3 regions of the Sphingobacterium corticis genome follow, and region 1 is predicted to be linked to each of the others. Evidence: riboswitches for the same ligand, from Rfam matches in the RefSeq annotation. Region 1 holds a riboswitch; each other region holds the start of a gene.

Region 1 (10,995 bases):
TACGAAATCAATATTCAGTTCGACGATAAAGGTCGATATGATATCGGAAACGTACGTAATTTGGAGTTCATCAACAATAATGGCGAAACCATTAAGTTGGAACAATTTGCTAATGTGAGATACAGTTCGGGTCCTTCTTTACTGGAACGTCGGGACAAATCACCTGCTGTATCAGTAGAAGGCCAAGTAATCGGTCGTTCCGGTGGTGCTGTAGCTGCAGATTGGGAAGAGAAATTTTCACAAATGGATCGCGCAGCAGGTGTTCAATACGTATGGGGTGGTAACATGGAAAATCAATCTGAAGGTTTTGGTACATTAGGTGTTGCTCTGATTGCTTCTATCCTCTTGGTTTACTTAGTAATGGTGGCATTGTATGATTCATTCGCTACGCCATTCATCGTATTGTTCTCCATTCCGCTGTCTTTCATCGGAGCATTGTTGGCATTAGCGTTAACGAATCAATCATTGAACATCTTTACCATTTTGGGTATCATCATGTTGATCGGTTTGGTAGCGAAAAACGCGATTCTATTAGTAGATTTTGCGAACCACAAGAAGGATGCCGGCGCAAATACACACGATGCGTTGGTTGCAGCCAACCACGCTCGTCTACGTCCGATTTTGATGACGACAATCGCGATGGTGTTCGGTATGATTCCTATTGCTATAGCAACAGGTGATGGTGCAGATACCAACCGTGGTTTGGCGATTGTCATTATCGGTGGTCTATTATCTTCATTGTTCTTGACGTTGGTCATCGTTCCCGTTGTTTACTCCATCTTCGATGGCTTACAACGCCGTTTCGGTAAAGGTGAAAAAGCAGATTACGAAAACTTAATGGTAGAAGATTTTGAGCTTCGTGACGACTACGTTGATGAGTTGGATGTGAAACACACCTAATCATTGATTAATTACAATTAAACAATAAAAACCCTTTTAATACCAGCCCCGTCATGCGTTTGACGGGGCTTTTTTATATCATAAAGAATCCTTGCGAAAAATTAATAAGCTCGCAATCATCACGTTAATATTTAAAGCAATATTTTTGGACAGAATGCTTGCTACAATTACAGAAATATACTACTTTTGTATCATCAAAACACGGTAGATGTAGCTCAGTTGGTTAGAGCATCGGTTTGTGGTACCGAGGGTCGTGGGTTCGAGCCCCATCATTTACCCAAAAAAGCGAAGAGAAATCTTCGCTTTTTTTTATTTTACACCGACCGTCCAAAATGTTGCTGTACAAGAACAGCCAAATCATCGGCAGAGATTTTGGGTTCAGGTCCTTCAGCTGTGCTCCAAGTTCGTGTCGACATATCGAACTTTAGCAAGTAAGGCATCGACAAGCCAGATTCGTAAACCGTAAAGAAATGCGTTTCGGGGTTGTAAGTAACGTCAAATGCTACTTCTTCCTCCCCTACTACATGTGTAAATTTTCTATTGAAATTCATAATCGTTTATACTGTTAATGATGTAAATCAATCATCTAATTTAGCGTTACGCAAATCCTCTCGCAATAATTCCGGCACCAAATGACTGTAATCAGGATGATAGTACAATTTTTCACCAATCCTTAAATGTTCTCCCGACTGAGGATTAAAACCTACGGCAGGTAAATCGTCACTTTCCTCGTAGAAATAAAGATCGAAGATTTCATCTACAGTATGGCTTTCAAGTTTCGGATTTTCGCGTACAAAGTCCGCATGATACTGTTCAATTTTGCGTAAAATATCTTGTTTTGTAACCATTGCGTTTGATTTAATAAGGCTCCAAAACAAAAACATCCCGAATCAACAATTTGTTTGAATCGGGATGTTTGAGAATAGTTGTACACAACACAACTACGTATCATGACGCTCGATTGGTATCGTTGTGATTGTCGGTAGTAGGCTTATTTCCTTTAGGCCTAAAGGGCTTTTTTTTCTTATTGTTATTGCGTTTCTTCGGGGCTCCTGTATGTGGATTATATTTCGGACCTTCTCCCATTCCCTCTGGCAAAGGCAATTTCTTAATTTCGTACTCAATCAACTTCTCAATACGCGCAAACTTGGATTGATCTTTCTCGTTGATGAATGTGATAGCCGTACCTGTTGTAGCTGCGCGCGCGGTTCGACCAACGCGGTGTACGTAATCCTCTGGATCAGGTGGTACATCATAGTTAACTACCAAACTAATACCGACGATATCAATTCCTCGACTGATCACATCCGTACCAATCAATACACGCAAGCGTTTCGAACGGAACTTATTCATGATGGCTTCGCGCTGTGCTTGTTCCAGATCCGAATGAAACCCTTCGGCTGGAATCCCGCTCTTCGCTAGGTCACGCGCCAAAGTTTTTACAATATCTTTTTTAGATGCGAAGACAATCACGCTCGCGTATTCTTCATTAGAAAGAATATGTCGAATTAACTGACCTTTCTGATCGTCGTAGGTCATATACGCATGCTGATCTATTCCGGCGGAAGGTTTTGAAATAGCGATATTAATTTCTTGCGGATCGTGTAAAATCTTTTTTGCCAAAGCACGAATCTTCGTAGGCATGGTGGCCGAAAACAACAAGCTTTGTCTTTTAGTCGGCAGGTAGCTGATGATACGCATAATATCGTCGTGGAAGCCCATATCTAGCATGGTATCCGCTTCGTCCAACACCAAATGCTTTAACTGGGAGAAGTCGAATTTTCCAGAAGACATATGACTAATCAATCGTCCTGGCGTTGCTACGATTATATGAACCCCTTCGCGAATCGCGCGTTTCTGCTGTTCATAGCCGGCACCATCACCACCACCATATACAGAAATGGAAGTTGCTCCCGTAAAATAGCCCAAGCCCATAATTTGCTGATCGATTTGCAAAGCCAATTCGCGCGTGGGAACTAAAATAATAGTATCCACCCGATCTTTTGGATCTTCACAAATTTTATTCAGAATAGGTAGCAAATAGGCAGCCGTTTTACCCGTACCGGTTTGCGCGCAAGCAATCAGATCCTTGTGTTTCAATATGATGGGCATGGTCTGTTCTTGAATGGGCGTTGCGTTTTCGAAGCCCATGCTTTCTAACCCTTCTTCTAAGGTCGGAACAAAACCGAATTCAGTAAATTTCAAGATGTTGTGTTTGGTATAAATATTAAAAACGCTGTAATGTACTAATTTTTAACCGCATTTAACGACAAACGTCGCTCCGAAAGGAACGACGTTTGTCGTTAAATGTAGATTTATTGAATCGAACAATTAATCTTTGTATTGTCCACTTTCGATTTCTTTGCGTAGTACACTTCGGCTTTTACCATAAATGAAATAGATAACTACACCTAACAACATCCACGCGCCCAAACGTTCCCAGCTTTCGATTGGCAATGATGCCATCATGGCAACACAAACCAAAACGCCTAATATTGGCACTAAAGGAACTAATGGAGTTTTAAAAGGTCTTTCTGCAGTTGGGTCTTTCTTACGCAACACTAAAACCCCGATACAAACTAAACTGAACGCAAATAAGGTTCCAATACTTACCATGTGACCAAGGTCAGAAACAGGAACAAATCCAGCGAAAAGACTAACGAAAACCATGAAAATCAAGTTTGTTTTCCAAGGAGTTTGACGTTTAGAAAGATCTGAGAAAATACTTGGCAATAGACCATCTTTACTCATCGTATAGAAAACACGACTTTGACCCAATAACATAACTAGGATTACAGAAGTATAACCTGCAACGATAGTTACCGTCATCGCGGTATTTAAAAACGTGTATCCAGTCGTAGCAAAAGCCGTTGCAACGGGACTAGCGTCACCTTGAAAATCTTTGTAGTTGGCAAGACCAGTCAATACGTAAGCAAAAGCTACGTAGAAAATTGTACAGATAACCAATGAGCCGATAATACCAATTGGCATTCCTTTTTTGGGATTAATAGCTTCCTGCGCTGCTGTACTTACCGCATCGAATCCGATGAAAGCGAAGAATACAACACCTGCCGCTCTTAAAATACCGCTTATTCCGTAGTGACCGAAATATCCTTCCCGAAAGAAATCGAACATACCAATCTGGCCACCTTTCAACAATTCCTCCCCTTCGTTGATTGGAATGAATGGCGTGTGGTTTGCCGGGTTGATGAATTTCCATCCCAATATGATAAACAACAATACAACTGCAACCTTAAGAATAACCAAAATATTATTTACTAAGGCAGATTCTTGTGTTCCACGCATCAACAATAAGGATATCAACACCACAATTATAATTGCTGGAAGATTGACCATACCACCTTCCCAAGGACCATATAATAGCGAATCTGGGATACCCTGTCCAAAAATTGAAATCACTAACTTGTTAACGTATTGCGACCAACTAGCGGCTACTGTTGCAGCCGAGAGCGCATACTCTAGCACAAGATCCCATCCAATAATCCAAGCCATAAATTCGCCCATTGTCGCATAAGAATACGTGTAGGCGCTTCCAGCAACCGGAATCATTGAGGCGAATTCTGCATAACACAAGCCGGCAAACGCACAACCTACCGCAGCAACGATAAACGCTAAAGTGACAGCAGGTCCAGCATGGTCAGCAGCTGCAATACCAGTAATTGAGAACAACCCCGCTCCGATGATAGCTCCTACGCCCAAAGCAACCAGCCCTGTGCTAGTAAGCGTCCTTTTTAATGTACCTTCTCCGCTTTGTTGCGCTTCTGCAACGAGTTTTGATATGGATTTTCTATACCACATGTTTAGATTAATTTTTTTAGACAGCGTAAACGTACAAAAAAATAAAAAAAATCAGTCAATCTCTTATTCAAAATCTTGCTTTTTTACCACTATAGCTTAAAAAGAAAGTGTTTTTATGGTTATACGAATGTAAACATCGTCAAATTCAACAGCAATTTGCTTATTATTTTTACGAATCGACCTATTAATTGCGTAAGGTTTCCAATTTTATGCGACAAGTACAATTTTTACCTCGCGATAGTTTATCATGAATTAAGATACCTCGACCTCCTCAAATCGGTGAACTCTACTAAGTCGACGAATTTTACTTTATTGCAATTTTGGTCTTAGCAAACTATGTGATGAGGATAAACACGTAGCAAATGCCGGAACCACCGCAATTAAGCACCGTGTAAACACGGGATTTCTTCGAATAGTCGACTCCCTTAGATTTTGTATTACGTTTCGCAGACTGACGGATTTCAGTCTGATTAAAGCCGATTGATATGGTTTTTTGAAACAATTCTAATGATCAACTTGATTTAATTTACCCTAGCAGCGCTTGTATTGATATATAAAATAAATATCGTGTGGCATGATGTATGATTAAATGACTGTACAACAAAAAAATATACAGATATGAAAATCTTAAACTTAAAAATGTATAGCTTTATGCTACTTGCTGTTTTATTCGCATTCAGCGCTTGTAGTAAGGATGACGATCCAGCGGACAATGATTTATTCACTGGCGTTTATAACGGTCGTGTAAGTTTTAATGGCGGTGGATCTACCATTGCTGAACAAGATGGAAGTGTTAGAGTTAACAAAGTTGGCGACAATTACACATTCAATTTTTCTGGCGACATCCCGTCTTTGGGAGATATTGCTATGGAAAAAGGAGATAATAACACGCTACGTTTAAGCAACGGCGAATTTGGAACGATATCTATTGACGCTTCGACTTTACGTATTGCGTTTAATCGAGATGGCCAAACATGGACTGCAAATTGTACGCGATAAAAGACTGATTACATCAACAACGGGCCAGCATTTTATGATGCTAGCCCGTTATTTTTCCTTGCGTTTTTCGATTTTCAAAACAGACACCTCTTCTTAACCTAGGATGTAGCATTGCCGCATATAGCGAAACACTCCATTTTTCCGACACCATGTGATTTAGGTTTGATTAAACTCTCACTATGTATCAATCAAACAATTGTTCTTTCACTAAAGGTAAATTACACCATCTTTTCAACACCATGGAAAAGCCTTGATCTCAGATACAATTAGGCCCTACTAATCGATGTACTTTTGGTAATTCTGTTCAAATAATCCTTGAAGCTCACGAGCTTTCAAATCATAGCAGTCCGTATCAGCCCACAATAATCGTGGATCGAGTATCGTATCCGGCACCAACGGACAAGATACCGGCATGCACAAACCAAATATCGGATGTTTTACAAAATGCTCATCATCCAACGCTCCTTGCATAACTCCGCGAATCATAGCACGCGTATGATATAGCGGAATACGTCGACCAACTCCGTAAGGTCCACCAATCCAACCCGTATTAACTAACCAAACTTCCGTGGATGGATCGCGATGTAAACGCTCGCCCAACATCTCGGCGTAGCGCATTGGATGCAACGGAAGAAATGCTTGTCCGAAGCAGGCAGAGAATGTTGCGACAGGTTCGGCAACGCCGACTTCTGTTCCTGCGACTTTCGCGGTATATCCGTTTAAAAAATAGTACATCGCTTGTTCAACGGTCAACTTCGATAATGGCGGCAAAACACCAAATGCATCTGCCGTTAGGAAGAAGATGTGTTTCGGCGAAGCAGAAATGTCTGATTTAACCACATTTGGTATAAAGTTGATAGGATAAGAAACGCGGATATTTTCTGTGATTGACTTGTTATCAAAATCTAAATCACGTGTCTTTGGACGGTGAAGCATGTTCTCCGTTAGTGCCCCGAAGCGCACTGCGTTGTAAATATCAGGTTCTGTCTCTGCTTTCAAACCTATGCATTTCGCATAGCAACCGCCTTCCAAGTTGAAGATTCCCTCATTTGCCCATCCATGCTCGTCATCGCCAATCAAAAAACGATCATGATCTGCCGACAAAGTAGTTTTTCCCGTGCCGGATAAGCCAAAGAATAAGGCCGTTTCTCCATCTTTCCCTGCATTAGCAGAGCAGTGCATCGGAAATACGTCGTCATTTTGAGGAAGCACAAAGTTCATCATCGAAAACATACTCTTTTTGATTTCTCCAGTATATGCCGTTCCTATAATGAGTACTTCGCGACGAGAAAAATCGAGAACAACCGCATTTGAGGCATTCAACCCGAGCGCTTCATAATCCACTACTTTCAAAGTTGATGCGACATAAACTGTCCAATCATCCGTATTCAATGTATCCTTTTCAGGCAAAAACATGTTTCGAATAAACAAATCTTGTGCAGCAAGTTCTGTAACGAATCGAATGCAACGACTATATTTTGAGAAGCTGCCAATATTAGCACGGCGAGTGAACAAAGCTTCTCGTGTATTGAGATAATCCACCACCTGCATTTCCAATATATCGAAAATATCGGGATTCAAAGGTTGATTAACAACTCCCCAATCAACTGTATTGACAGTTATCGCATCTCGAACGATGTAGCGATCGCGTGGGGAACGACCAGTAAATTCTCCGGTAAGAATATTTAAGGATCCGTTGGCTGATAATGTGCTTTCTTTTTGTTGGATAGCGTACTCAACCAGTTCAGCAGGCGATAATTCTTCGAAAATTTCGCCCTGCGGTTGAAAAATCACTTCAGCATTCAAGTCTTGTAGAAGTTTTTGCATAACGGTTCAATTTGTTTTTGTTTGCGTACTGCAAAAATATCGATAAGTGTTGCTAAAGAAAACTGCTTTTTAGCTTATTGTATCAGATACACACATATAAACAATTGATTTGCAAAACTTTATATATTAATTTAATTTAAACGAAATAGCTAAAACATTTTAGCGGAAAATTATATCGTTCATGTTCTTTTTAGTTGCTTCCAGTCAAAACTTTTTCTCCGATAATTTGGCAACATCTATAAAACTCTTATATTTGCTGATGTATATCAGTCGATAGTACAAATCAACGCCTTCCCTAACCGATCAGGTCTTGATTTATAAAGAAGTGGCGAGAGACTGGCTCGATGACCCACTGGCAACCAACAACACAGATTGAAAAGGTGCCAATTCCTGTCCAAAACAATAATAATGTTTTGGAGTATATAAATAATAGAACAGATGAACGAAACAGCATTTTTATTAGCTTCTACGGAAGTGTTTTCAGTTTTTATATCCGTTAGCTTCAAGCTTCAGGTAGCTTCTTGTCCGCGAGCGCGAATGTGTTAATTGCCTATTTGAATAGTCGATCCACGCGATTAAAATTGATTTCACCACCAAAAACCACTTAACAAAGCTATTATGGCATACAAAAGACCTTTGCAATTCGAAACGCTACAGATACATGCCGGCCAAGAAGCCGACCCATCTACCGGAGCGCGCGCCTTACCCATATATCAAACAGCCTCATATCTTTTTGAAAGCGCTGCGCATGGCGAAGAGTTATTCGCACTGAAAGATTTCGGAAATATTTACACGCGAATAACGAATCCAACAACCGACGTTTTTGAAAAGCGTATTGCTGCGCTGGAAGGTGGCGTGGCTGCCGTTGCCGTTTCATCCGGACAGGCTGCACAATTCATCGCATTAAACAATATTTTGGAAAGCGGCGATAACTTTGTTGCAAGTTCTCATTTATATGGAGGTACATTTAATCAATTCAACGTTGCTTTCAAACGGTTGGGTATCGAATCGCGTTTTGCACATCAAGGCGACCCGGAGGAAATTGAAAAACTTATTGATGATAAAACAAAAGCGATCTACGTGGAAACCATCGGAAACCCATCCTACAGTATTCCTGATTTTGAGCGCATTTCTGCTTTAGCGAAGAAATACGATTTGCCGTTGGTGGTTGATAATACTTTTGGCGCTGGCGGTTATCTATTCAAGCCTTTAGAATATGGTGCTCATGTAGTAGTTGAATCGGCAACAAAATGGATTGGTGGACATGGAACCACAATTGGCGGAGTAATTATCGATGGTGGGAATTATAATTGGGGAAACGGAAAATATCCGCAGTTTACGGAACCTTCCGAAGGCTATCATGGCTTGATCTTTTCGGAAGTTTTCGGTGAAGGAAGTTCCTTCGGAAACATTCAATTTGCCATCCGCGCGCGTGTAGAAGGTTTACGAGATTTCGGACCAGCTCTTTCTCCATTCAATTCTTTCCTACTCACACAAGGATTAGAAACTTTATCGCTTCGTGTGCAACGTCATGTGGACAACGCATTGGAAATTGCACAGTGGTTGGAAAGCCATCCGCAAGTAGAGTCCGTTTCGTATCCAGGATTGAAAAGTCACCCTTACCACGATGCGGCACAGAATTATTTAAAAAATGGCTATGGCGCGGTCTTGTCTTTCGCGATTCGAGGCGGAAGCGAAAAAGCACATGAATTTATTGATGCGTTGGAATTGGTTAGTCATTTGGCGAATGTGGGAGATGCTAAAACATTGATTATCCACCCGGCCACCACTACACATCAGCAACTGAGTGACGAAGATCAACGCCGTTCTGGAGTTTACCCAGGCGTACTTCGCTTATCCGTCGGCATAGAGCATGTCGATGACATTAAAGCCGATTTAGAACAGGCGTTTGAAACGCTGTAAGAGTTTAACGATTGTAATCAAAAAACAAAATATATAATAATACAGAATAATGAGTGAAAAATTAACGATTGGGATGTTTGGGTTTGGTGTAGTGGGTCAAGGATTATACGACATCATTAAAACCAAAGATCTTAATCTAGAGATAAAGAAATTTGTCATCAAAAATGAGAACAAGGAACGTTCTTTGCCAGCGCATTTATTCACCACCGACGCGAATGCTGTTTTAAATGACCCGGAAATCAACACCGTTTTAGAATTGATTGATGATGCAGACGCAGCATTCGAGATCACACAGCGCGCATTGCGTGCAGGCAAAAACGTAGTTTCTGCAAATAAAAAGATGATCGCAACGCACCTGGAAGAATTGGCAAACATCCAACAAGAAACCGGAAAAGCTTTATTGTATGAAGGTGCTGTTTGCGGATCCATTCCAATCATTCGTAACTTAGAAGAATACTACGACAACGAACTACTGCATAGCGTTAGCGGCATTTTTAACGGTTCTTCCAACTATATTCTTTCCAAAATCTTCAACGAAAACCAAGATTATGATAGCGCATTAAAGAAAGCGCAGGAATTAGGTTTTGCGGAAACAGATCCTACTTTGGATGTGGGTGGATTCGATCCAAAATACAAGCTGGCCATTGTTGCAAACCACGCGTATGGCATTTATGTAAAACCGGAAGACATTTTAAATCTAGGAATCGACAAACTGGGGCTGGCAGATATCACGTATGCACGCGAAAAGAATTACAAGATCAAATTGATTCCTTTAGCGAAGGAATTGAGCGAAGATGAAGTGGTATTATATGTATTGCCAAAATTCGTTACGAAAGACAACTTGCTATATGGTGTAGAAAATGAAAACAATGGTGTGGTGGTAAAAGCTGCTTTCGCTGATGAGCAGTTTTTCTTTGGAAAAGGTGCCGGCGGTCACCCGACGGGTTCTGCCGTTCTGTCCGACATTACTGCGCTTCGCTACGGATACCGTTATGAATTCAAAAAACATTTGAAATCGCAACAGGTTAAATACACCACCGACTACGAAATCACCGTTTATCTGCGTTACGAAGACGAATCCGTACTTGAAGCGCTAAACTTCGACAGTATTTCGGAGCGATTCTACGGCGTGGATTTTAAATACGTAATCGGAAAAGTGAATCTTCAAAATATTATCAAAAATCGCGAACTCATTCATCGCGATGGTTATTTCTTGGCAGAATTAGCGTAAATAAAACCTCGGCTGTGCGATCATGTTGATACGTGATTGCACAGTTATTTTTCTCGATTTATCTAACAAATTACATCAATAGAAAATCTATTTTGTAAAGAAATGGAAAATGAAAACGAATGGATTTTTTTGAGAGAAGTAAAAAAGTGCGCTCAAAGGGAGTCGAACCCCTAACCTCCTGATCCGTAGTCAGGTGCTCTATCCAGTTAAGCTATGAGCGCAGTTTTTTTATTACCAAGCGATGCGTTATCGTTTTGGTGATGCAAATATCGTGACTTTTTCGATTATTGCAAATT
Region 2 (10,995 bases), on a different contig from region 1:
GACGATCAATTCCGGCTTTCCGATTACTTCGGCGATGCCGGAGAGTATTTTACGGTTATTGATTTTGATATTGAAATCCTTCAATCCAAGCGCCTCCAATGCTTCCCCATAGATCAATACAAACTCCGCTTCATTAAGCAAGGAAGACGAACCAACTACATCTACATCACATTGGTAAAACTCGCGATAGCGACCGCGTTGCGGACGATCCGCGCGCCAAACCGGTTGAATTTGAAAACGCTTAAATGGCAAACTGATATCGTTCTGGTGCATGACCACGTACCGCGCAAATGGCACCGTCAAATCATAACGAAGTGCTTTTTCTGAAATATGAGGAATTAGTTTCAACGAATTTTTCTCACTCAAAAATGCTTCCGAAGCTTTATTTAAGTAATCTCCAGAATTTAGGATTTTGAAGATCAAACGATCACCCTCCTCACCATATTTACCGGTTAAGGTATTTAAGTTTTCAAAAGAAGGAGTTTGTATTTCGCTGTAACCGTATTTGCGAAAAATTCCGCGCAGCGTATTGAAGATATGATTGCGCTTCTCCATTTCCGCCGGGGAAAAATCGCGCGTACCCTTTGCCAGGGAAGGTTTCACTTGTGCCATACGGCAAAGATAATAGAAGAAAGCGAATTGCTAGACGGCGTCTAAAATTTTAAGGTATTCGCAGGCTTTTTCAGCGGCCAATTTCTCCGCGCTCTTTTTATTGAAGTCCCGACCGATACCACATTCCTCACCGTCCACTAAAACACGAACGGAAAACATTTTATTCGTTTCACCTTCGGGGTTAGCAATCGGCTCAAATTGCACTTCCTTATTGTTGTGCTGACACCATTCAATTAAGCGACTTTTGAAATTGGTTTCCGTCATTTCCAACGTGTGGATATCAACATGCGCTTTTACGATGCGCTCCAATAACAATTCGCGCGTGAATGCATATCCTTTATCCAAGTAAACTGCACCGATTAATGCTTCGAATGCATCCCCCAATAACGAACCTTGCTTTGCAGAGAAATGGATCAAGCGCTTGTCGTACTCAATCAGTTCATTCAATCCCAATTTGCGCGAAAGCTGATTCAAGTTAGCACGTGAAACAATTTTCGATCGCATCTCGGTCAGGAATCCTTCCCCTTTATATGGGTACAATTTGAAAAGCAACTCTGCAATGACTGACCCCAGCACGGCATCACCCAAGAATTCTAAGCGCTCATTGCTATTTTTCACACCTTCTTTGATAGCTACAGCGACCGATTTATGACGGAAAGCCATACGATACAATCGAATATTCCCCGGCACAAAGCCAAGAATATTTTTAAGCTTTTTGTAGTATTTCCGTTGGGGAGAAAGATATAGTTTATAAACTCGAAGCGCCATCCATCGATAGGAAAAAGAAATAGGTAGCCTCATTCAACAGACTACCTATTTAATACTTTATTTATTACTTGTGATATACAATACCATTACGCTTTATACTTTTTCACGATAATGGATGCGTTGTGCCCTCCAAAACCAAAAGTATTACTAAGAGCGACATTAACAACGCGTTTCTGTGCCTTATTAAAGGTGAAATTCAATTTACTATCGATCTCAGGATCGTCTGTAAAGTGATTGATTGTCGGCGGAACGATATCGTTCTGCACGGCAAGAATAGAAGCAATCGTTTCTACTGCACCAGCCGCGCCCAATAAATGGCCCGTCATGGATTTCGTAGAACTTAAGTTCATTTTATAAGCGTGTTCTCCGAACAAACCAAGAATAGCTTTCGGCTCGCTTAAATCTCCAACTGGTGTAGACGTACCGTGAAGGTTGATGTAATCAATATCGGAATAATCAAGTTCCGCATCCTTCACTGCCATATCCATGGATAACTTCGCGCCTAATCCTTCTGGATGAGATGCTGTAATATGGTGTGCGTCGGCACTCATACCGCCTCCCACAACTTCTGCATAAATTTTAGCACCACGTGCTAAAGCGTGCTCTAAGCTCTCTAAAACGATCGCACCAGAACCTTCGCCGGAAACAAATCCGTCACGATCTTTATCGAAAGGACGTGAAGCCGTAGCTGGATCGTCATTACGAGTGGAAAGCGCATGCATTGCGTTAAAACCTCCGATACCAGCTTCATTAACCGTAGCTTCCGAACCGCCAGTAATAATGATATCAGCTCTCCCTAAACGAATGTAGGTAAACGCGTCTATCATAGCATTCGTTGCCGAAGCGCAGGCAGAAACTGCCGAAAAATTTGGCCCGTGAAGACCATAACGCATTGAAATATGGCCGGGAGCAATATCAATAAGCATTTTGGGAATAAAGAAAGGATTGAAACGCGGGGTTCCATCGCCCTTCACATAGTTTGCTACTTCTTCTGTAAAAGTCGTCAAACCACCAATACCAGCTCCCCAAATAACACCAATTCGATTCCGGTTTAATTTATCGAAATCTAAATTAGCATCTTTCACCGCCTCGTCAGTCGAAGCGATGGCGTATTGCACAAAAGGATCAACTTTACGTGCTTCCTTCCGATCCATAAATTGATGCGGATCAAACCCTTTCACTTCACAAGCAAACTGGGTTTTGAATTTTGATGCATCAAAATGCGTAATAGGAGCAGCGCCACTTACACCGTTCACTAATCCGTCCCAATATTCGGGAACGGTATTACCAATAGGTGTAAGTGCGCCTAATCCTGTAACAACTACTCTTTTAAGCTCCATTAATTATGCTTGGCCTAATAAAAATGTTAGTTTACGTTCTTTTCTAAATAAGCGATAGCTTGACCAACTGTACTGATGTTTTCCGCTTGATCGTCTGGAATAGCAACGTTGAATTCTTTTTCAAATTCCATGATCAACTCAACAGTGTCAAGTGAGTCTGCACCTAAATCGTTAGTGAAAGAAGCCTCAGGTGTAACTTCGTTTTCATCAACACCTAATTTTTCAACGATAATAGCTTTTACTCTTGATGCGATATCTGACATGATTCTCTAATTTAATTGTTTAATAAATCTGTGCAAAGAAAAATAAATTTACTCAAAAATCAAACTGCGATTTTGAGAAATACGAATTAAGAACAAATCAGCAGGGCTGTTGTTTTATAAATACACTTTTCTTATAAGACTATTGTGTTCAATAATAGGTATTATTATAAGATTACGCAACTAAAATTGTGCAAACCGTTGGTTATTGTAAAAATCCTTAGCTTTGTAAAACCGACTAACGTCAGATAGTTTGTGAGTAAAATTACCTTTAAATTAGAAACAGATTTTGACCTTGAGCTCGACTTTGTGCTTATCGGCATCAGTTCAACGCTTCGAGATTATCGTTTATGCCACTTCGTGAATAAGCATACCAATCTGCAATTCACGCATGGAAAAGAAGATTATATTGATCATAAAGGAATCCCAAAAGAAAAGCCGCGAAACGAGATGGATTACCATATTGTGTATGAACAAAAGCGCGGAAAACCGTCAGTAAAGCAACATTTCTCCACGTTCCGTTATGCACAATCTACTTACGATCATGAGTACTATTTAATAAGCAATCGAGGCGAGGAAGGTGGATTGTTGATCCCTGAAGCAGCTAACTTCGACTACTTTATATTGATTAAACATTTCATCGATGATGATGATTTAAAAACTTTAATCGACAGCTTAAAGAGTATCGTAGATATACTCCTTGTGAAAGAAATCGACCCAATTATATTGAAATCCAAAGAAAATCTGATATTTTAGCGCTTTATTATAGTGTATTTGATACACTTAAGCGATTAAGCTGATAAACTGCATGTTAATATGATGCATCGCTGGTAAAATAATTTGAATTAAAAAAACATAAACATAAAAGTAAATGGAAAAGCTGAAAAAGCGGACCAAGATTGTTGCTACAATTGGCCCCGCTTCATCCAACAAAGAAGTGTTAACTCGTTTGATCGCAAAAGGTGTAGACGTTTGTCGTCTCAACTTTTCACACGGTGCACAAGAAGATCACCTAAAAGTGATCAACACCATCAATGAGATCAATCAGGAAAACCCATTCAACGTTGGTATCCTTGCCGACCTTCAAGGTCCGAAAATTCGTATCGGAAAAATGAAGGAAGGTGGAGCGATCTTAGTTAATGGTAGTCGTGTAGAAATTACTACGAAAGAAAAGATCGGTGATGAAAACAGCATCTACATTACTTACGAAAACTTCCCGAACGACGTTAAGGAAAACGAAATCATCTTGTTAGATGATGGTAAACTGCAATTGCGCGTAATCTCTACCAACCGTAAAGACACCGTAACCTGTGTGGTTGTTCACGGCGGTATCCTTACCTCACGTAAGGGTGTCAACTTGCCAAACACAAAAGTTTCTATCCCTTCTCTAACGGAAGAAGATTTAGACAACTTGAACTTCGCACTCGATCACGGTGCAGATTGGATCGCGATGTCATTCGTGCGTTCGGCGGAAGATATTATTCAGTGTAAAGAAATCCTTGCTAAAAAAGGTTCTCAAGCAAAGATCATTGCAAAAATTGAGAAGCCGGAAGCGATTGAAAATATCGACGCAATTATTGCGGAAACAGATGCGATCATGGTTGCTCGTGGCGATTTGGGTGTTGAACTTCCGATGGAAGAAGTACCTGGATTGCAAAAAATTATCGTTCAGAAATGTCGTGATTTATCTAAACCGGTAATTATCGCTACGCAGATGTTGGAAACAATGACCAATACACCTCGCCCAACTCGTGCAGAGGTGAATGACGTAGCAAACTCGGTATTGGACGGTGCTGATGCAGTGATGTTGAGCGGTGAAACTTCTGTTGGTGAATTTCCTGAAATCGTTATCGAAACGATGGCAAAAATCATCACGCACGTAGAATCAACTTCTTATCCATATTATAGCTCAAAAGATACTGGCGAATCGGTGAACATTACAAAAGTAGCTGATGCTATTTGCGGAAGTTCTATCTTCTTGGCAGAAAAAACGGACGCATCTGCGATTGTTGCGATGACTTCATCTGGTTATACGGCATTGGAGATTTCCAGCTACCGCCCGAATGCAGATATTTATGTGTTCACAGGTAACAAGAAATTATTGAATATGCTTAGTTTAGTATGGGGTGTTCAAACGTTCATTTACGAGAAATTCGAAAGTACTGACGGTACAATCCAAGATGTAAACGAGTTGTTGAAAGAACACAAACTAGTTACGCCAGGACAAATCGTGATCAACACGGCTTCTACGCCATTACACGAAAAAGGCAGAACAAACACAATCCGTGTATCTGAAGTAAAATAATGCTCGATTAAGCATATTTTAAACTATATTGAGCAGTCGCCAAATTGATTTTGGCGGCTGTTCTTGTTTTGAGGAACGTTGATTCTAGCCAATCGCCTGTTAAATTGTGTTAAAGGCATTTTAAGCAGCGTTTTGCCTAATTACTTTTGCAATAATGAAGAAAAGAAGTATTACCCTAATTATATGGTTTATGTCGGTGGCGCTATTAGGCGTTACTGCCATGCAATACTACTTCATCCGACAATCCTACTTGCAAAAATCAAAAATATTTGATGAAACGGTAAAAGCTTCGTTGGCTATTGTGGCCAATAAGATTGAGCGTCAGGAGGTTTATGAGTTTACAACGAAGCAAGCAAGAATCAACCAAGAAAAATTTGCAGAGGATAAAAAGTTACAAAAAGAGAAAGAAGTTATCCTAGCAGAGCAAATCGCCTTGCAGGATCAAATTAATAAGCTCCGCACGAAGGACTTTGAGGCACGCGATCTTTACCGCAATGAGGAAGAAGATTTAAAACGCAATTTCCCAAATGCAGCTTATGTAAATAACGTTTTTTTTGAAACCTACGTTCGTCGACCCGACTACCGCAACCTAATTACTTTCTCTATCGAGAAAAGCTACGATATCCAAGATCCCACTCTACCGTTGATATCAACGACTGTAGGCGCACGTAAGCGTATTCCAGAAATACTTGCACGTGATGATAGCACGCGATTCGTAATTCCCATCGTTGATGATGGCACATTAAATGTACACTCTTTCGTTTGGGCTACACTCCCCCCTATCAATGATGCAAAAACCATTTTGCAACTGCAGGAAGTGGAGAAAAAACTCCGAGATCTTAACTTCAAAAAATTAGCGGTTGCCACTAGTTTGTATGACACAGTAGCGATTATCGGGGGAAAGGATAGTCAGGTTATCAATGATATTACGGCGAGTATAGCCATGTCGAAGCGCCCTTTGAAGGACCGCATTAAACCGGAGCTAGCAATACATTATTTAGAGAAAGAGTTATATAACCGCGGAATTGCTTCGCCGTTTTTTATGCAGATTCGTCCGCGGCCAAACGCTGCGCCGATAATCCAAGCGGCCTATAACGTGGATGACGAGGATTTCCAACGAATTGATAATGCTACCGAATACGCCACACCACTTTTTCAAGGAGATCAAGGACGGTCGCCGGGTTTGCTTTCTATTTATTTCCCATCAAAAGAAAGTCATATCGCCGGAAACATGAGCTTTATGGTAGCGGGTGTCTTGGCGTTACTTTCTTTATTGGTTGGCTGTTTTGCCTATACGCTTACCATCATTTTCCGCCAAAAGAAAATATCCGAGATGAAAACAGATTTCATCAACAACATGACGCACGAGTTTAAAACGCCAGTAGCTACGATTATGATTGCCAGCGAATCGCTTCGCGACAAAGAAATAGCTTCTAATGAAACGCGTGTCGCCAAATTGGCGAATATCATCTACGATGAAAATGTCCGACTGGGATCGCATATCGAACGCGTGCTCAACATCGCACGCTTAGAAAAAGAAAACCTGAAAATGGAACGCACGAAAGTGCATGTAAATGATCTTGCAAACAGCGTATTGGATAGCATGCAATTGCAGTTACAAAAAGCTGAAGGCCAGTTTCACATCGATTTATCAGCTGCCAAAGATGTCGTGATTGGCGACGAGCTACATTTATCAAATGTGATGTTCAACCTGATTGATAACGCCATTAAGTACAGCACGGAAACACCGGATATCACCGTGCGTACCTACAACACGAAAAACACCATCGTGCTATCTGTTGCGGATAAAGGCGTAGGTATGTCAAAAGATCATCAGGAAAAAATCTTCGATCAATTCTACCGCATCCCGACTGGAAATATCCACAATGTGAAGGGATTTGGATTGGGTTTGAGTTATGTTAATAATATTATTAAAATTCTGAATGGAAAAATCACGGTAAAAAGTGAGAAGGATAAAGGCACACAATTTGAAGTAACACTACCGTTGATGAGTTCCGAACAAGCTTAATCGGACCATTCATCACATTTTTAAATAGAAATCTATGTCTCAAAAAATACTACTCGCAGAAGACGATCCAAATTTGGGCGATCTTTTGAAAGATTATCTGGAACTTAAAGGAAAGTTTGATGTGGTGCTGTGCAAAGACGGTGTCGAAGCAATGGATGCTTTCCGAAAGGACGAGTTTGATCTATGCATATTCGACGTTATGATGCCGAAGAAAGACGGCTTTTCCTTAGGTAAAGATGTCCGCAAAGTAGATCAAACTGTACCTATTATTTACGCGACTGCGAAAGGTATGATGGAAGATAAAACGCAAGCTTTCGAATTAGGCGGAGATGATTATATTACCAAACCTTTCCGCGTTGAGGAATTACTGTTACGTATTAACGCCTTATTGAAAAGAGCTTCCAGAGATAAAGAAGATGAAACTCCCGATAAGTTTGAGGTTGGTGGCTATTTCTTCGATTATACCAGTCAAGTTATTTCTTACAAAGGTCAGCAACAAAAGCTTTCTACCAAGGAAGCGGAATTGCTTCGATTGCTTTGCCTGAAGAAAAACGATGTACTTACACGCGAGGAAGCATTGGTAAAAATTTGGCACGACGACAATTACTTTACCGGCCGCAGTATGGATGTGTTTTTGAGTAAACTTCGCAAATATCTAAAGGAAGATCCAAACGTTGAAATTGTAAATGTTCATGGTAAAGGCTACAAATTATTAGTAAGTTAATAGCCTACCTACTGGATTTCATTTTAAATTTTGAATTTCTACTTTCGTTCTATAACTTTGTAGTGCTTATAGAGAAAGGCAGAGGGAATAGACCCGTTGAAGCCTTAGCAACCTGTCGCTTGAACAAGGTGCTACATTCTACTTCTACCTGCGAGGGACTAATAGGGGAAAGATAAGCTGAAGTCACTGTTTCTTGTGGCCTTCTCTAATAGCAAAATTATCAATTGAAAATAAAAATTAGAGAATAAAACTATGTTAACGACAAACAACTTAGGTTACCCAAGAGTAGGTCCTTTTCGAGAGCTAAAAAAAGCAAACGAAGCTTACTGGGCAAAAAAGATTACCAAAGAAGAACTTCTTAATACCGCAAAAAGTATCCGCGAAGCCAACTGGAAACTGCAAAAAGAAAACGGCATCGCGCTTATTCCTTCCAACGATTTTTCTTTTTATGACCAAGTATTGGATTTGACTTTAACGGTAGGTGCTGTGCCTGCACGTTACGAATCATTATTGGACAAGATTGATGGTGAATATAATTTAGATTTATACTTTGCTTTAGCACGTGGTTTCCAGGCGGAAGGCGTCGACGTAACAGCAATGGAGATGACGAAGTGGTTTGATACAAACTACCACTACATGGTTCCTGAATTCACGAAAGATCAAACTTTCGAGTTGACCTCCGAAAAATTCTTGAACGAATATAACGAAGCAAAAGCGTTAGGTCTAGATACAAAACCTGTTTTGATCGGCCCCATCACATACCTATTATTGGGTAAAGAAAAAGAAGCTGGTTTCGAGCGCATTGATTTGATCGATCGCTTATTGCCTGTTTACGAAGAAATTGTAAGCAAACTGGCGGCAGCTGGCGCTCAATTTATTCAAATCGATGAGCCTTATTTGGCGTTAGATATCGACGAGAAAGTAAAAGCACTTTATAAAACTGTTTTCGAAAAATTAAATGCTGCGGCTGGTGATACGAAGCTGATCGCAACGACTTATTTCGAAGCGTTGAAAGATAACGAAGATTTAGCATTGAATCTTCCAGTTCACGCTTTACACATTGATTTAGTTCGTGGTGAAGATCAGCTAGACACGATTTTAGCGAAAGTTCCAGCTTCACTTACTTTGTCATTAGGCGTGGTAGAAGGCCGTAATATTTGGAAAAACGACTACGAAAAATCTTTGGCAAAGATCAAACAAGCTGTTGATGCTTTGGGTAAAGATCGCGTTTGGGTTGGTCCTTCTTCTTCCCTACTACACGTTCCTTTCGACTTAGATAACGAGAAAAACGAAGAATCGCTTCCGGCGGAAGTTAAAAACTGGTTGGCTTTCGCAAAACAAAAATTAGCGGAGGTAAAAGATTTAGCTGTTTTGGCTGATGGCGAAGTAGATGCAGCAACCACTGCTCGTTATGAAGCAAACAAAGAAGCGGCAGAAAGCCGTCGCACATCTCCTTTGATCCACAAACCGGATGTTAAAAGCCGTGTGAGCAATATCACTGATGCAGATGCGACACGTACGTCGGTATTTGCAAAACGTAAAGAAGCGCAGAAAGCTAAGTTTGGTTTGCCAGATTTCGCAACAACAACGATCGGTTCATTCCCACAAACAAAAGATGTACGTAAGTGGCGCGCAGATTTGAAAAAAGGCGTTATCACGCAAGAAGAATACGATAAAGCAATTGCTGAAGAAACGGAGAACACGATCCGTTTACAAGAGCAATTGGATATCGACGTGTTGGTACACGGAGAATTCGAGCGTAATGACATGGTAGAATATTTCGGTGAGCAGTTGGCAGGATACGCGTTTACGCAGTACGGTTGGGTACAATCCTACGGTTCTCGTTGTGTGAAACCTCCAATTATTTATGGAGATGTTTATCGTCCGCAAGATATGACTGTCCGTTGGTCTTCTTACGCGCAGTCCTTGACAGATCGTCCGGTAAAAGGTATGTTGACCGGACCGGTTACGATTTTGCAATGGTCATTCGTTCGTAATGATCAACCACGTTCTACCACCACTTATCAAATCGCTTTAGCGATCTTGGATGAAGTTCAAGCATTAGAAAAAGCAGGAATCAAAATCATTCAGATCGATGAGCCGGCAATTCGTGAAGGCTTACCGTTACGCAAAGCGGATCAGAAAGATTACTTAAACTGGGCAGTTCGTTCGTTCCGTGTATCGTCTTCAAATGTAGATGATGATACGCAAATCCACACGCACATGTGTTACTCGGAATTTAACAACGTTATTGAGGATATTGCTGCGATGGATGCAGATGTTATTACTATCGAAACATCTCGTTCTCAAATGAAATTATTGAATGCTTTTGCTGGTGATTTCAAATACCCGAACGATATCGGTCCTGGTGTTTATGATATTCACTCGCCTCGTGTGCCTAGCAAAGACGAGATGGTGGATTTGTTGCGCAAAGCGAAAGCAGTAGTTCCAGCGGAGCAATTGTGGGTAAATCCAGACTGTGGATTGAAAACACGTGCTTGGCCAGAAACCAAAGCTGCGTTGGAATCCATGGTAGAAGCTGCCAAGATCTTACGCGCTGAATAATACTTATAATCACACATAACTATTTTTCAAATCCCGAAGTGAGCGAATTCACTTCGGGATTTTTGTTAATTAACGATTTCTTGAAGATATAATTTGTTCCACATCAAACATTAGCTAAAATGTGCTGTTTTGTAGTATAAAAGAACGATTATGAAAAGATTTATACCTATGACATTGCTATTTGCAATGGTCGCGAACTTATTGACAAGTTGTCAAGTTATTGAAGGCATTTTCAAAGCAGGTGTATGGACCGGCGTGATTGCGGTAGTTGTGGTTGTTGCTTTAATTATTTGGATTATTGCTAAGGTTGCAGGCGGAAGAAAATAGCAATTCTCAGCATAACACAACATTACCTGTATAAAAAAATAGGCTCATCGTTACTGATGAGCCCA
Region 3 (10,995 bases), on a different contig from region 1:
GCGTACGAGCTCCACCGGTCGCCCATCCCGCTCCCGGAGCGGCGCCTGCATTCGGTTGGTTGGCTCCAGCATTGTTAGTTGTTACTACACTAAATGGGATTTCTGCGAAGTTAATGTCGGTATTCGCCAATAGTTGGATGTATTCATAGTTGGTATCTGTACCTTCCGGATCCGGACAATAGCCGGCAAATACAAGCGGCATATCGCCTAAATTGCCAGGAATTTCCGGGTCAGAGATGTCGTCGATCGATGTTGCGTCGAGTGGCCATACAGCCATCCGATCTTCTACATCTGGGTCGCCAAGAAGAACCCCAGTAACGTTGATGTTTCTCGGCAGAATATGGTTAGAGAAGTTCGATTCTGAACGCACACGCATGTGTAGGGTATCTGCTCCGTTCAATATTTTCTTCACGCCGCTGATCGTTTCGCCCGACGTCGGACGAGGGGTTACTTCCGCACCTAAGACTTTTACCAATGTGCTTTCGAAATCGTTTGGTCGTTGGTAGATTAAAGATGCTGTAAGTGTGCGTACAATTGCAGAGTTGCTTTTTCCAATTCTTTCCACGTCGGATTCGCTTACCCCATCAATATATAAAAAGCCATTTCGCTTTAAGGTTTTGTTCCCCACGTTAATCATTAGCGAGTCACCCAGCGAATAATTGTTCGCCACTTCACCCACATGAATAGCTATACCATGGGTTCCAGCTCGTCTAGTTTGTTGTATCACAATCATTCCATCGGGCGTGTTTCCATTTTTTTGGTTGGAGATGACGGTTCCCGAGGTAAAGGTTGCTTCGGATAACTTATCTGGTGTGAGCTGTATATCTTCTCCTTTATGTATTTGTCGGATATCTTGTATGGCCATATACGGACTCAATGTTCCTTCGGCGAAATCTCGTTTTTCGCACGCGCTGATGCTAAAAAGCACGATCGCTAAAAGCGCAATACCTGTACTAATATTTTTCATGGAATAATGTCGTTTCATAGTGCCGATTATGGTTTTTGCCACCAAACTAAGGTGTTTATATTGTCCGGCCCCTGTTCTTGTACTGCTTGCTGATAATTTTCTCTGTTCGCCGATTGTACATAAACCGGATAATTCAGGCGGGAAGGCATTCTACCATCATTAAGATGTCCCGAACGAATGGGCAGCTTGGGATATCCTGTCCTCCGAAATTCAAACCAGGATTGCATGTCGGTAAAAAACAGCGAGTAATACTTTAGTATATGGATCATCTCCATTTTCTGCTCTGTTGTATAAGAATCTTTCCAAACATTTAGATCCGAGGTTAAATAAAAAGATGGAGCTTCTAATCCCCAGAGGGAAATAGCTGAAATGGCACCTCGTTCGTAGTAGGCTTGTGGCGACTGTGCGCTTATCCATCCTTTTAGCGCAGCTTCTGCCAAAATGAACTGCAGTTCAGCATAGTTCATGATGTTGCCAAGTAAAGCTTCCGACATGAGGTTGGTATTCAAGGCAGAGCCTGCAACAGGTGGTTGTCCGACAGGATATCCGCTAGGGATACCAAAATAATCGCCGTTTACTGCTGCTGCCCAAACAGCCAAACGAGGGTCGCTACGCTCGCTTAAGTTGTCAATAAAGAAGTTTGTGAGCTTCGGAAAATACCAATCCGCAGGTCTCCATGTGGCAAAAGGAGATACATAAGGTGCGCTTCCTGTCCAACGTAGAATAGCCGAATCGTCGTTGCCGTTCATAATTGGGTAGCGCAACGGTTCGACGTCAATGATTTTAGTGATAATCTGGCTGCTATTAAGCTCGGGTTTATGTGCAAGGCGTAGTGCCAAACGCAGGTAAAGCGAGTTGCCAAACTGGCGCCACTTTCTTAATTCACCACCAAAAAGCGGGTCTGACTCTTTCGAGAGCGATGCATTGGTGCCTAATGCGGATAATAATGTATTTGCTTCTTCTAGATTCGCGAACAAAGCGGGATATATGTCCTGCTGTTTGTCAAATACCGGAAGGACATGATTTAAGTTTTTCCCTTGTAGGGCTTCTGTGTAGGGAATATCACCATAAATATCGGTCAGTATCGAAAATATCCACGCCTCACAAATTTGTGCAACCGCCATGTATTGCTGCTGGTTGAGCTCTTCGGCAAACTCGTAAATATCCCGAAAGTTTCGCAGCTGTACGTACAAGTTGTTCCACATATAGTCTGCCTCCGTTGCACGAACTTCGTATCGAAAGATACGCCCATCTCCATCGCCCATGTTCACCGTAACTTGCATCAGTTCGTTGGTGATGCGCTGACTACGACTCATATTGTAGGTGACCACTTTCGTTAATGCGGGAGCAAGTAAGCTGCTGGGGCGTACTCTGGGGCTGGTGTTTGGATTAGTGTTTATCTCCTGAAAATCTTTGTTGCAGGATGTCGGAAGTACAATGACGAGCATTCCGAGGATTATGGTATAGATATATTTACGGATCATATTTGTTTTCATCTGAGTATCGATTATAGACCAACAACTAAGTTAAATCCAAAGGTGCGCGTAGCAGGAAACTGTCCTAGTTCAAAGCCACGGGTTATATCGCCGTTGCCTAAAGTTCCAAACTCCGGATCGTACGCTGGCCAATCGGACCAAATAAATAAATCCCTGCCAAACACGCCGACGGTGGCGCGTTGCAATCCAATCCGACGAAGTAAATTGCTATCCAAAGTATAATCAAATCGTATTTCGCGTAATTTGAGGAAGTCGGTGGAGTAGGAGGTTCCCTCTACATTGTCCCGACCAAGGTGCGCATTATAATAATCCCACACGTTCTCAGAAATGACATCGTTTGGTCCGTACGTGCCGTCGCCATTTTCGATGACGCCGTGGCCAATAATTCCATTGTAACGACCAGGCAAGGTATTTTTTGTTTTACCTTGTTCCGCGTGAACTGCAGAAGTCAACGAATATCCGACGGCGCCAAACTGCGCATCGAACATAATGCCCAAGCGAAACTGCTTATAGCGAAATTCGTTATGAAGCGCAATACGCCACGCTGGATTGGTTTGTCCGATGTATTGCAAAGAATCGGTCAGCGTTGGCAATCCATTCCGATAGATGATCTGCCCGTCCGGTGCTCTATTGTAACCTCGTCCATACAGGTCATCCATTCGCCCTCCAACGCGAGCTATGATAGCGCCGCGACTTCCAGGGCCATTTTGCAAGATCATTTCGTTAAGATCATCCGTCAAGCTTACCACCTTGTTTCTATTGGCGCTAAATACCGGACTCATTGTCCATTGAAAGTTCGGTTTACGAATAGGGGAAATTTTGGACTCGATTTCCCATCCACTATTTTGGATCATTCCCGCGTTGAGCAAAACTTCATTGGCTCCGGATGATCGGTCAATAACTGCGCGCAAATGTTGGTTCGATGTGTTGGCGCTATAGTAGGTAATGTTGAATCCAACGCGGTTATTGAAAAGGGCAACATCGGCACCCGCCTCATATGACCAAGTGCTTAGCGGTTGTAAATTTAAGTTGGGGATGAGTGTCGGATTCGATCTTCCTCCCGGAAATGTCGGGTCGAGATTATAGTTATACGATGTCAAATAGGGAGTCATGGAACCGCTGCCTACTTCGGCGGCAGATGCCCTAAACTTCATCAAGGAAATAGCTGATGGAAGTTTCACGGCGTCCGACAACACGAAACTCATATTCAATCCAGGATATCGAAAAGCCTTCCCTTTGTTTGTCGGCGAAGCCAATGCGCTATTCCAATCATTACGAAACGAAAAATCTGCAAAAAGAAAATCCTTAAAGGAAATAGTACCTAATGCATACAAACTATTGAGCACGATCTGTGAACGATTTGGTGTAGTTACGATGACTCCAGCAGCATTTCCCAAATTGAAAATACCCGGATAATCCAGTGAGTCCGCGGCGTTCCGTTCTAAAGAGCTTTCATTGCGAAGCGTACTTCCGCCAGCTGTCAGCCGTATGTTTAGGTCGGGTGTCACCTGTTTTTTATAGGTAAGCATCACATCGGAAGAAGCCTCTGTATTGTTTATCTGCTGCGTTCTGTACATGCCCCTTCGGAACTTCTCGGTATCGTAAGGCCGTTGTTGGCTACGCCTTTCTGTATTTAAATCGAGTGAAGTACGTACCATCAATTCCAACTCGTTGGTGAATGCATAAGAAGCTTCTACGTTACCTGTGATTCCGTGGCGCTTATTCTTGTTAAGCATTTCCTGAGTAATAAGGTAAGGATTGTCAACCAAGCTACTGAATGGAAAGTTTTGTACTCGATTTTCTTCTCCAAATCGCCAGTAATCTTCCAGCCAACTTATTGGAGCGCTTGGTTGCCAAAAGATGCTCCAGTACATCAATGATTGGTTGTTGTATCCAGTTGATGGCAAATTATCGCTACGATTTTGACGGTAGTTGATGCGGGTATTTACTTTTAGCTTATCAGTAACCTTATGCGCGGCTGTCAACGACAGGTTGTTGCGTTCATATCCAGTGTTTGGAATAATCCATTTGTTGCGTAGGTCGGTAAATGAAAATCGAACCTGCGTACTTTCGTTTCCGCCATCTAAACTCAATGAATTGGTGAATGTGGTACCTGTGTCGAAAAACTTCTTTCTCTCGTTTGGATAGGCTTGCCACAAAGAACGTTCCGCGGCACGAGTTTGTGTGGCAGGGTCAAATTGGAAGTAATATTGTCCATCGAATTTAGGGCCCCAAGCCGAACTTGTACTACGCGTAGACGGACCATCAGGACCATCAAGAAATGAATGGTAACGCACACCTTCTGCACCTTGTCCATATTCATATTGATAGTCTGGCCATCTAGATATGGATTCCATGGTGCTGTTTGAAGTGAATGTTACTCCGATTCCGTTGCCAATGCGACCGGATTTAGTAGTAATGACTATAGCACCATTGGCTCCGCGTTGCCCGTACAATGCCGTGGCATTCGCACCCTTTAATACCGTAAGCGTTGCGATATCTTCAGGGTTGATATCATTAATCCCTGTACCAAAATCCGTCGGAGAATCTCCACCGAGGTAAGCGCCATGTCCCGTTCCCACTTGATTTCCACTACTATTGCTTACCACAACGCCATCAATAACAATCAGCGCATCGTTGGCACCTGTTAAGTTATTCTCACCACGTAAGATAATCTTATTAGATCCAGCTGGTCCACCGCCAGAGCGGACAAGGTTTACACCGGCAACACGTCCCGACAGCGCTTCACTCCAATTATTCGGTAATGCTTCAGTGAGTTGTTCACCTTTCAATTCAGTTGCCGCATAACCCAACGCTTTTTTTGTACGTTCAATGCCTAAAGCAGTAACGACTACTTCTTCTACTTCGCTCACAATTGGTAATAAACGTACAACCGTGGCGGCGGTAGACTCATCGGCAACTATAGTCTGCGTTTCGTACCCCAACGTGGCTATCATTATTGCACTACCCGAAGCAACCGATATGCTAAATTCTCCATTTTTTGAAGTGGTTGCCACTATTCTATCAGCAACTCGAACCGTAGCCCCCGCAACAGGTTGGTTGGTAGCTGCATCAACTACGCGTGCTGAAAATCGTAGTTGATCTTGCAGGGAAATGGCCGTTTCGAAAAGTGTTGAATGTCTTTCGGCTTGTGCCGTTTTTACGGAAAATAACAGTAAAAAAGCGATAGCGGTAAAGCGTATTCTTCGGTTATTTTTTCTGTCGAAAGTGAGGCGACCAACGGTTGATCGGGTAGATGAATCTATCATTTTTTCCAATTCTTAAAACTCCAGAAAAAAACTACAGGCAATACAAATCCTACCAGCGTTGCTCGCTGTTAAATCAATCGAAAAGTAAATATGATTTTTTTAGAATGATCTATTTGGGTGAATCCAAAATGGCACTTGTTGTTTAGTTGTTTTTTCTTTTGTTTGACGATGCAAAACTAGCCATCGTAGAATGAGGAAGGGCTAAATGTTTGGTTAAATAATTATTAACTTTCTGTTTACTAAACAAGTAATGCTTGCGGACGAATCGGCAAGCATTTAATCTTCACATAATATGTGGAATGTTTACGCTAACTTTTCGACAATACGCTTGCTCGGACCTGGATTACTCATGGTGTAGAAATGTAAAACTGGCGCACCAAAATCGATCAATTCCTTACATTGTTGTACTAACCATTCTTCGCCGACTTGACGCACATCTGCATTGGTTTTGCAGCGCTCTACCGCCTCAGAAAGTTCCTCCGGAATATCCAAGTGGAAGATGCGAGGCAAGGTGATTAATTGCTTCTTGGTCGTCAGCGGTTTTAATCCCGGTATTATCGGGACATTAATGTCGTGTTCACGACATTTGGTGACAAATTCTTTATAGCGATCTACATTAAAAAACATTTGCGTAACGATGAATTCTGCGCCCATGTCCACTTTCTTCTTCAGCCATTTAAAGTCGGTTTGGGAGTTCGGTGCTTCGAAATGTTTTTCTGGATATCCGGCTACGCCGATACAAAAATCCGTTTTAGAAGATGTGTTGATATCCTCATGTAAATACCTTCCATCGTTCATATCTTTTACCTGCTTCAAAAGATCCGTTGCATAAGCATGGCCACCTTCCGTCGGAATAAAATCTGCATCGCCTTTCCGCGCATCACCGCGTAGTACCAACACGTTATCAATCCCCAAGAAATCCAAATCGATCAACGCATTTTCGGTTTCTTCCTTCGTAAAACCACCACAAATGAGATGTGGAACGGCGTCGACTTTATATTTATTCATAATCGCAGCACAAATTGCCACAGTTCCGGGACGTTTACGGTACGAAACGCGCTCGAGCAATCCATTAGCATGTTGCTTATATAAATAATCCTCGCGGTGATAAGTAACGTCGATAAACGGCGGATTGAATTCCATCAATTCGTCCATCGTTTGAAATATACTCTGTATTCCCTGACCTTTCGCGGGCGGTAGCAACTCGAAGGAGAACAATGTTTTTCCTTGCGCATTTTTGATATGATCAATGATCTTCATACGTATCTTTTTGTTGAATGGAAGGCTTGCAGAGGATGGTGTCGCTCGCGTGGAGCTCGTCCGCTTATCGTTCCCAACGGCTAATTGGGTAGATTGTAGCACCTTGACATGCGTCAGGTTGCTAAGGCGTCCTTGGTTCTAATCCCTCGACCTTTCTCTATAAGCTATCGCAAATATGTGAAAACCGAATGGCATAACAAAATGAAGAGGTACTTTAATTTGCTTGGGAGCATTGTCCACCATTTGTCCCCGGTACATTTGGTGTACATCGTACACTACCAATAGAAAAATCTTTTATTCTTGTAATGAACAAACAAAAGAATCACACAACATGGAAAAGCAGAAACAATCGGATTACAATCCTGGACCACGCATCGGTATTACATTCTCTACGTTTGATTTATTGCACGCCGGACACATTATGATGTTGGCGGAAGCCAAAAGACAATGCGATTACTTGATTTGTGGATTGCAAATGGACCCAACATTGGATCGCCCGGAAAAGAACGCACCTACTCAAACGGTAGTAGAAAGATATATTCAGCTACGCGGATGTTCGTATGTTGATGAAATTGTACCTTATTCTACGGAACAAGATTTGGAAGATATTTTGAAATCTTTTAAACTCGATGTGCGTATTGTGGGGGATGAATATGCCGAAAAGAACTTTACTGGACGTGAATACTGTGAGAAAAAAGGCATTGAGCTTTATTTCAATAGCCGTGACCACCGTTTTTCGAGCTCCGGCTTACGTCGTATTGTAGCTGAAAAAGAAGCGGAGAAATTGGTTCGCGAAATTACGCCACAGTAGTAAAAGGCAGAGAAATCTGCTTTACGGTTTTTTGATGTTCCGTATAAACAGACATTTTAGTACATTCGTGGAGAATGAAGAAAATAGCTGTTATCGGACAAGGATATGTCGGGTTGCCTTTGGCATTGGCATTTGCTCCGCACACACAAGTTTTGGGCTTTGATATCGACGAAGCGCGTGTTGGCGAATTAAATAGTGCGATTGATCGAACGAAAGAAGCCGATCAGGAAACGCTAAAGGCAACCCTTCAATTGCATGCTGAATCAGCGGGTGCACGCGGTTACGCCGCATCTTCCTCGGAAGAGGATTTACGCGCTTTCTCTATCTATATTGTTACTGTACCCACTCCAATTGACGAATTTAACGCGCCGGATTTACGTCCTTTGCGCGCGGCAACGCGGATGTTGGGAAAAGTGCTGAAGCAAGGCGATATCGTGATCTACGAATCGACAGTTTATCCTGGATGTACGGAAGAAGTTTGCGTGCCGATTTTGGAACAGGAATCCGGTTTACAATTTAATACGGATTTTTTTGCTGGATATTCTCCCGAACGCATTAATCCAGGCGATAAGGTCAATACGCTGACCACGATAAAAAAAGTGACATCAGGATCAACTCCTGAGATAGCCTTAGCAATCGATGGGCTTTATAAAACCATTATTACTGCTGGAACACATTTAGCGCCAAGCATTAAAGTTGCCGAGGCATCCAAAGCCATAGAAAATGCACAACGCGATGTAAATATTTCTTTTGTCAATGAATTAGCATTGATTTTCGACCGAGTCGGCATTGATACGCAGGATGTATTAAAAGCAGCCGGAACAAAATTTAATTTTTTGCCTTACAAACCTGGATTGGTAGGGGGGCATTGCATTTCTGTTGATCCTTATTATTTAGCACATAAAGCCGTGCAATTAGGTTATCATCCGAATGTGATTCTTTCCGGTCGCCGCGTGAATGATTCTGTGGCAGAATTTATCGCTTCAAAGGTTGTCAAGTTGATGATTCGTAAAGATATTGCGGTCAAAGGTTCTCGCGCACTTATTCTGGGAGTAACATTCAAAGAAAATTGTCCAGATACGCGCAATACCAAGGTGATGGATTTATTTAACGCATTGCAAGATTTCGGCGTGGAGGTTGATTTAGTTGATCCATGGGCAGATGCTAACGCGTTTTGGTTGGAATACGCGGTAAATCTAATTTCATTGGAAAATGCGATGAACGGTAATGCTTATGATTCCATTATTTTAGCCGTATCCCATCAGGAATTTCTAAGTATTGATTTAAGTGCTTTGGTAAAGGAAAAAGCAGTAGTGTTTGATATAAAAGGCGTGTTGGACAGAAGCTTAGTTGATGCGCGACTTTAAGAATTTGTAAACGACCTTCCATTGGCATATTTTTTGATCAATCGGGCGTTGTGTACATCTGCTATTTTCGATAGATATTTTTGGGCAATCGATTGCCAAATCTGCGAACTTTATTATTAATTAAATGCACCATTCAATTATGGAAAAAAATATAAGAAAAGATTACAATCCTGGTCCACGAGTTGGTATTACATTCTCTACATTCGATTTGTTACATGCCGGGCACATCATGATGTTGGCTGAAGCAAAAAGACAGTGCGATTATCTAATTTGTGGTTTGCAGATGGATCCCACGCTAGATCGTCCGGAGAAAAATGCGCCGACCCAAACTGTCGTGGAACGTTATATACAGCTCAGAGGTTGTGAATATGTGGACGAAATAGTTCCTTATTCTACCGAACAAGATTTGGAAGATATTTTAAAATCATTTAAGTTAGATGTGCGTATTGTAGGTGACGAATATGCTGATAAAAACTTTACGGGGCGCGAATATTGTGAGCAAAAGGGGATTGAACTCTATTTTAATAGCCGCGATCATCGCTTTTCAAGCTCTGGCCTTCGTCGAATTGTAGCGGAGAAGGAAGCCGAGAAAAATAATAAGTAAGAAAATAAAAAATCACAAATGGATAAAACCATATTAATAACTGGGGGAGCAGGCTTTATTGGTTCGCACGTAGTTCGAGAATTTGTCAACAAATATGCGAACTACAAAATTGTCAATTTAGATGCATTGACGTACGCCGGTAATTTGGAGAATCTTAAAGATATTGAGAACGCTACGAATTACGAATTTGTTAAAGCTGATATTACGGATGCTGTGCAGATTTTCGAGGTGTTCCAAAAATATCAACCGGATGGGGTAATACATTTGGCAGCAGAATCACACGTAGATCGTTCCATTGCTGACCCGACAGCATTCGTGATGACAAACGTTATTGGAACAGTAAACTTGTTGAATGCAGCTCGTGAAATCTGGAAAGATAATTTTGAAGGAAAACGTTTTCACCACGTTTCGACGGATGAGGTTTTTGGCGCTTTAGGTAGCACCGGCTTATTTACAGAAGAAACGAAATACGATCCGCATTCTCCGTATTCAGCGTCCAAAGCATCTTCCGATCATTTTGTTCGCGCTTATCATGATACATACGGTTTGCCGATTGTGTTGACAAACTGCTCAAATAACTACGGTCCAAACCACTTTCCAGAGAAGTTGATTCCATTGTGCATTCACAACATTTTAAACAACAAACCGCTTCCAATCTATGGCGACGGGAAATACACACGCGACTGGTTATTTGTCATCGATCACGCTAAAGCGATTGATCTAGTTTACCACAAAGGTAAAAACGGAGATTCCTACAACGTAGGTGGATTCAACGAATGGCAGAACATCGACTTGGTCAAAGAATTGTGCAAGCAAATGGACGAGAAGTTAGGTCGTAATCCGGGTACTTCCGAATCGTTAATTACTTTTGTAAAAGACAGACCAGGTCATGATTTACGTTATGCTATCGACGCATCGAAGATTAATAAAGAATTGGGATACGCACCTTCGGTAACTTTTCAACAAGGTTTATCGGTTACGATTGATTGGTTCTTGAGCAATGAAGAATGGCTAAAGAATGTTACCTCTGGTAATTATCAGAAATATTACGAAGAGCAATACGAGGGATAATATGAACGCGACAGAAACAAAACTAAAAGGATGCTTCATCTTAGAACCCAAGAAATTTGGCGATAGTCGAGGTTATTTCTTTGAGAGCTTCAACGAAAAAACATTTAACGCATTAACCGGCACACAAACTACGTTTGTGCAAGATAATCA

Evidence for each region. A riboswitch is a leader RNA that binds a small molecule or an ion and turns the genes downstream of it on or off. The one in region 1 is predicted to bind S-adenosylmethionine.
Region 2: linked by a shared signal. The riboswitch ahead of metE (5-methyltetrahydropteroyltriglutamate--homocysteine S-methyltransferase) and the one ahead of ACFSQ3_RS11920 (O-acetylhomoserine aminocarboxypropyltransferase/cysteine synthase family protein) in region 1 are both predicted to bind S-adenosylmethionine.
Region 3: linked by a shared signal. The riboswitch ahead of metF (methylenetetrahydrofolate reductase [NAD(P)H]) and the one ahead of ACFSQ3_RS11920 (O-acetylhomoserine aminocarboxypropyltransferase/cysteine synthase family protein) in region 1 are both predicted to bind S-adenosylmethionine.

The regions. Positions count from the first base shown of each region.
Region 1 is NZ_JBHUMA010000006.1:1,378,634-1,389,628, forward strand. It holds gene ACFSQ3_RS11880 (efflux RND transporter permease subunit) at 1-900, shown strand, start outside; tRNA gene ACFSQ3_RS11885 (tRNA-His) at 1,105-1,178, shown strand; gene ACFSQ3_RS11890 (hypothetical protein) at 1,215-1,451, opposite strand; gene ACFSQ3_RS11895 (hypothetical protein) at 1,479-1,748, opposite strand; gene ACFSQ3_RS11900 (DEAD/DEAH box helicase) at 1,849-3,105, opposite strand; gene ACFSQ3_RS11905 (amino acid permease) at 3,232-4,719, opposite strand; gene ACFSQ3_RS11910 (hypothetical protein) at 5,338-5,718, shown strand; gene pckA (phosphoenolpyruvate carboxykinase (ATP)) at 5,995-7,545, opposite strand; SAM riboswitch class I at 7,858-7,974, shown strand; gene ACFSQ3_RS11920 (O-acetylhomoserine aminocarboxypropyltransferase/cysteine synthase family protein) at 8,164-9,468, shown strand; gene ACFSQ3_RS11925 (homoserine dehydrogenase) at 9,518-10,699, shown strand; tRNA gene ACFSQ3_RS11930 (tRNA-Arg) at 10,847-10,920, opposite strand.
Region 2 is NZ_JBHUMA010000004.1:417,460-428,454, forward strand. It holds gene hisS (histidine--tRNA ligase) at 1-612, opposite strand, end outside; gene rnc (ribonuclease III) at 643-1,380, opposite strand; gene fabF (beta-ketoacyl-ACP synthase II) at 1,467-2,720, opposite strand; gene ACFSQ3_RS03135 (acyl carrier protein) at 2,747-2,983, opposite strand; gene ACFSQ3_RS03140 (IPExxxVDY family protein) at 3,236-3,736, shown strand; gene pyk (pyruvate kinase) at 3,852-5,285, shown strand; gene ACFSQ3_RS03150 (sensor histidine kinase) at 5,440-7,314, shown strand; gene ACFSQ3_RS03155 (response regulator transcription factor) at 7,349-8,038, shown strand; SAM riboswitch class I at 8,102-8,217, shown strand; gene metE (5-methyltetrahydropteroyltriglutamate--homocysteine S-methyltransferase) at 8,291-10,603, shown strand; gene ACFSQ3_RS03165 (hypothetical protein) at 10,772-10,930, shown strand.
Region 3 is NZ_JBHUMA010000004.1:600,776-611,770, reverse strand. It holds gene ACFSQ3_RS03935 (DUF5689 domain-containing protein) at 1-967, opposite strand, end outside; gene ACFSQ3_RS03930 (SusD/RagB family nutrient-binding outer membrane lipoprotein) at 994-2,415, opposite strand; gene ACFSQ3_RS03925 (SusC/RagA family TonB-linked outer membrane protein) at 2,475-5,732, opposite strand; gene metF (methylenetetrahydrofolate reductase [NAD(P)H]) at 6,036-6,992, opposite strand; SAM riboswitch class I at 7,054-7,158, opposite strand; gene ACFSQ3_RS03915 (adenylyltransferase/cytidyltransferase family protein) at 7,324-7,803, shown strand; gene ACFSQ3_RS03910 (nucleotide sugar dehydrogenase) at 7,878-9,170, shown strand; gene ACFSQ3_RS03905 (adenylyltransferase/cytidyltransferase family protein) at 9,310-9,774, shown strand; gene rfbB (dTDP-glucose 4,6-dehydratase) at 9,793-10,845, shown strand; gene rfbC (dTDP-4-dehydrorhamnose 3,5-epimerase) at 10,847-10,995, shown strand, end outside.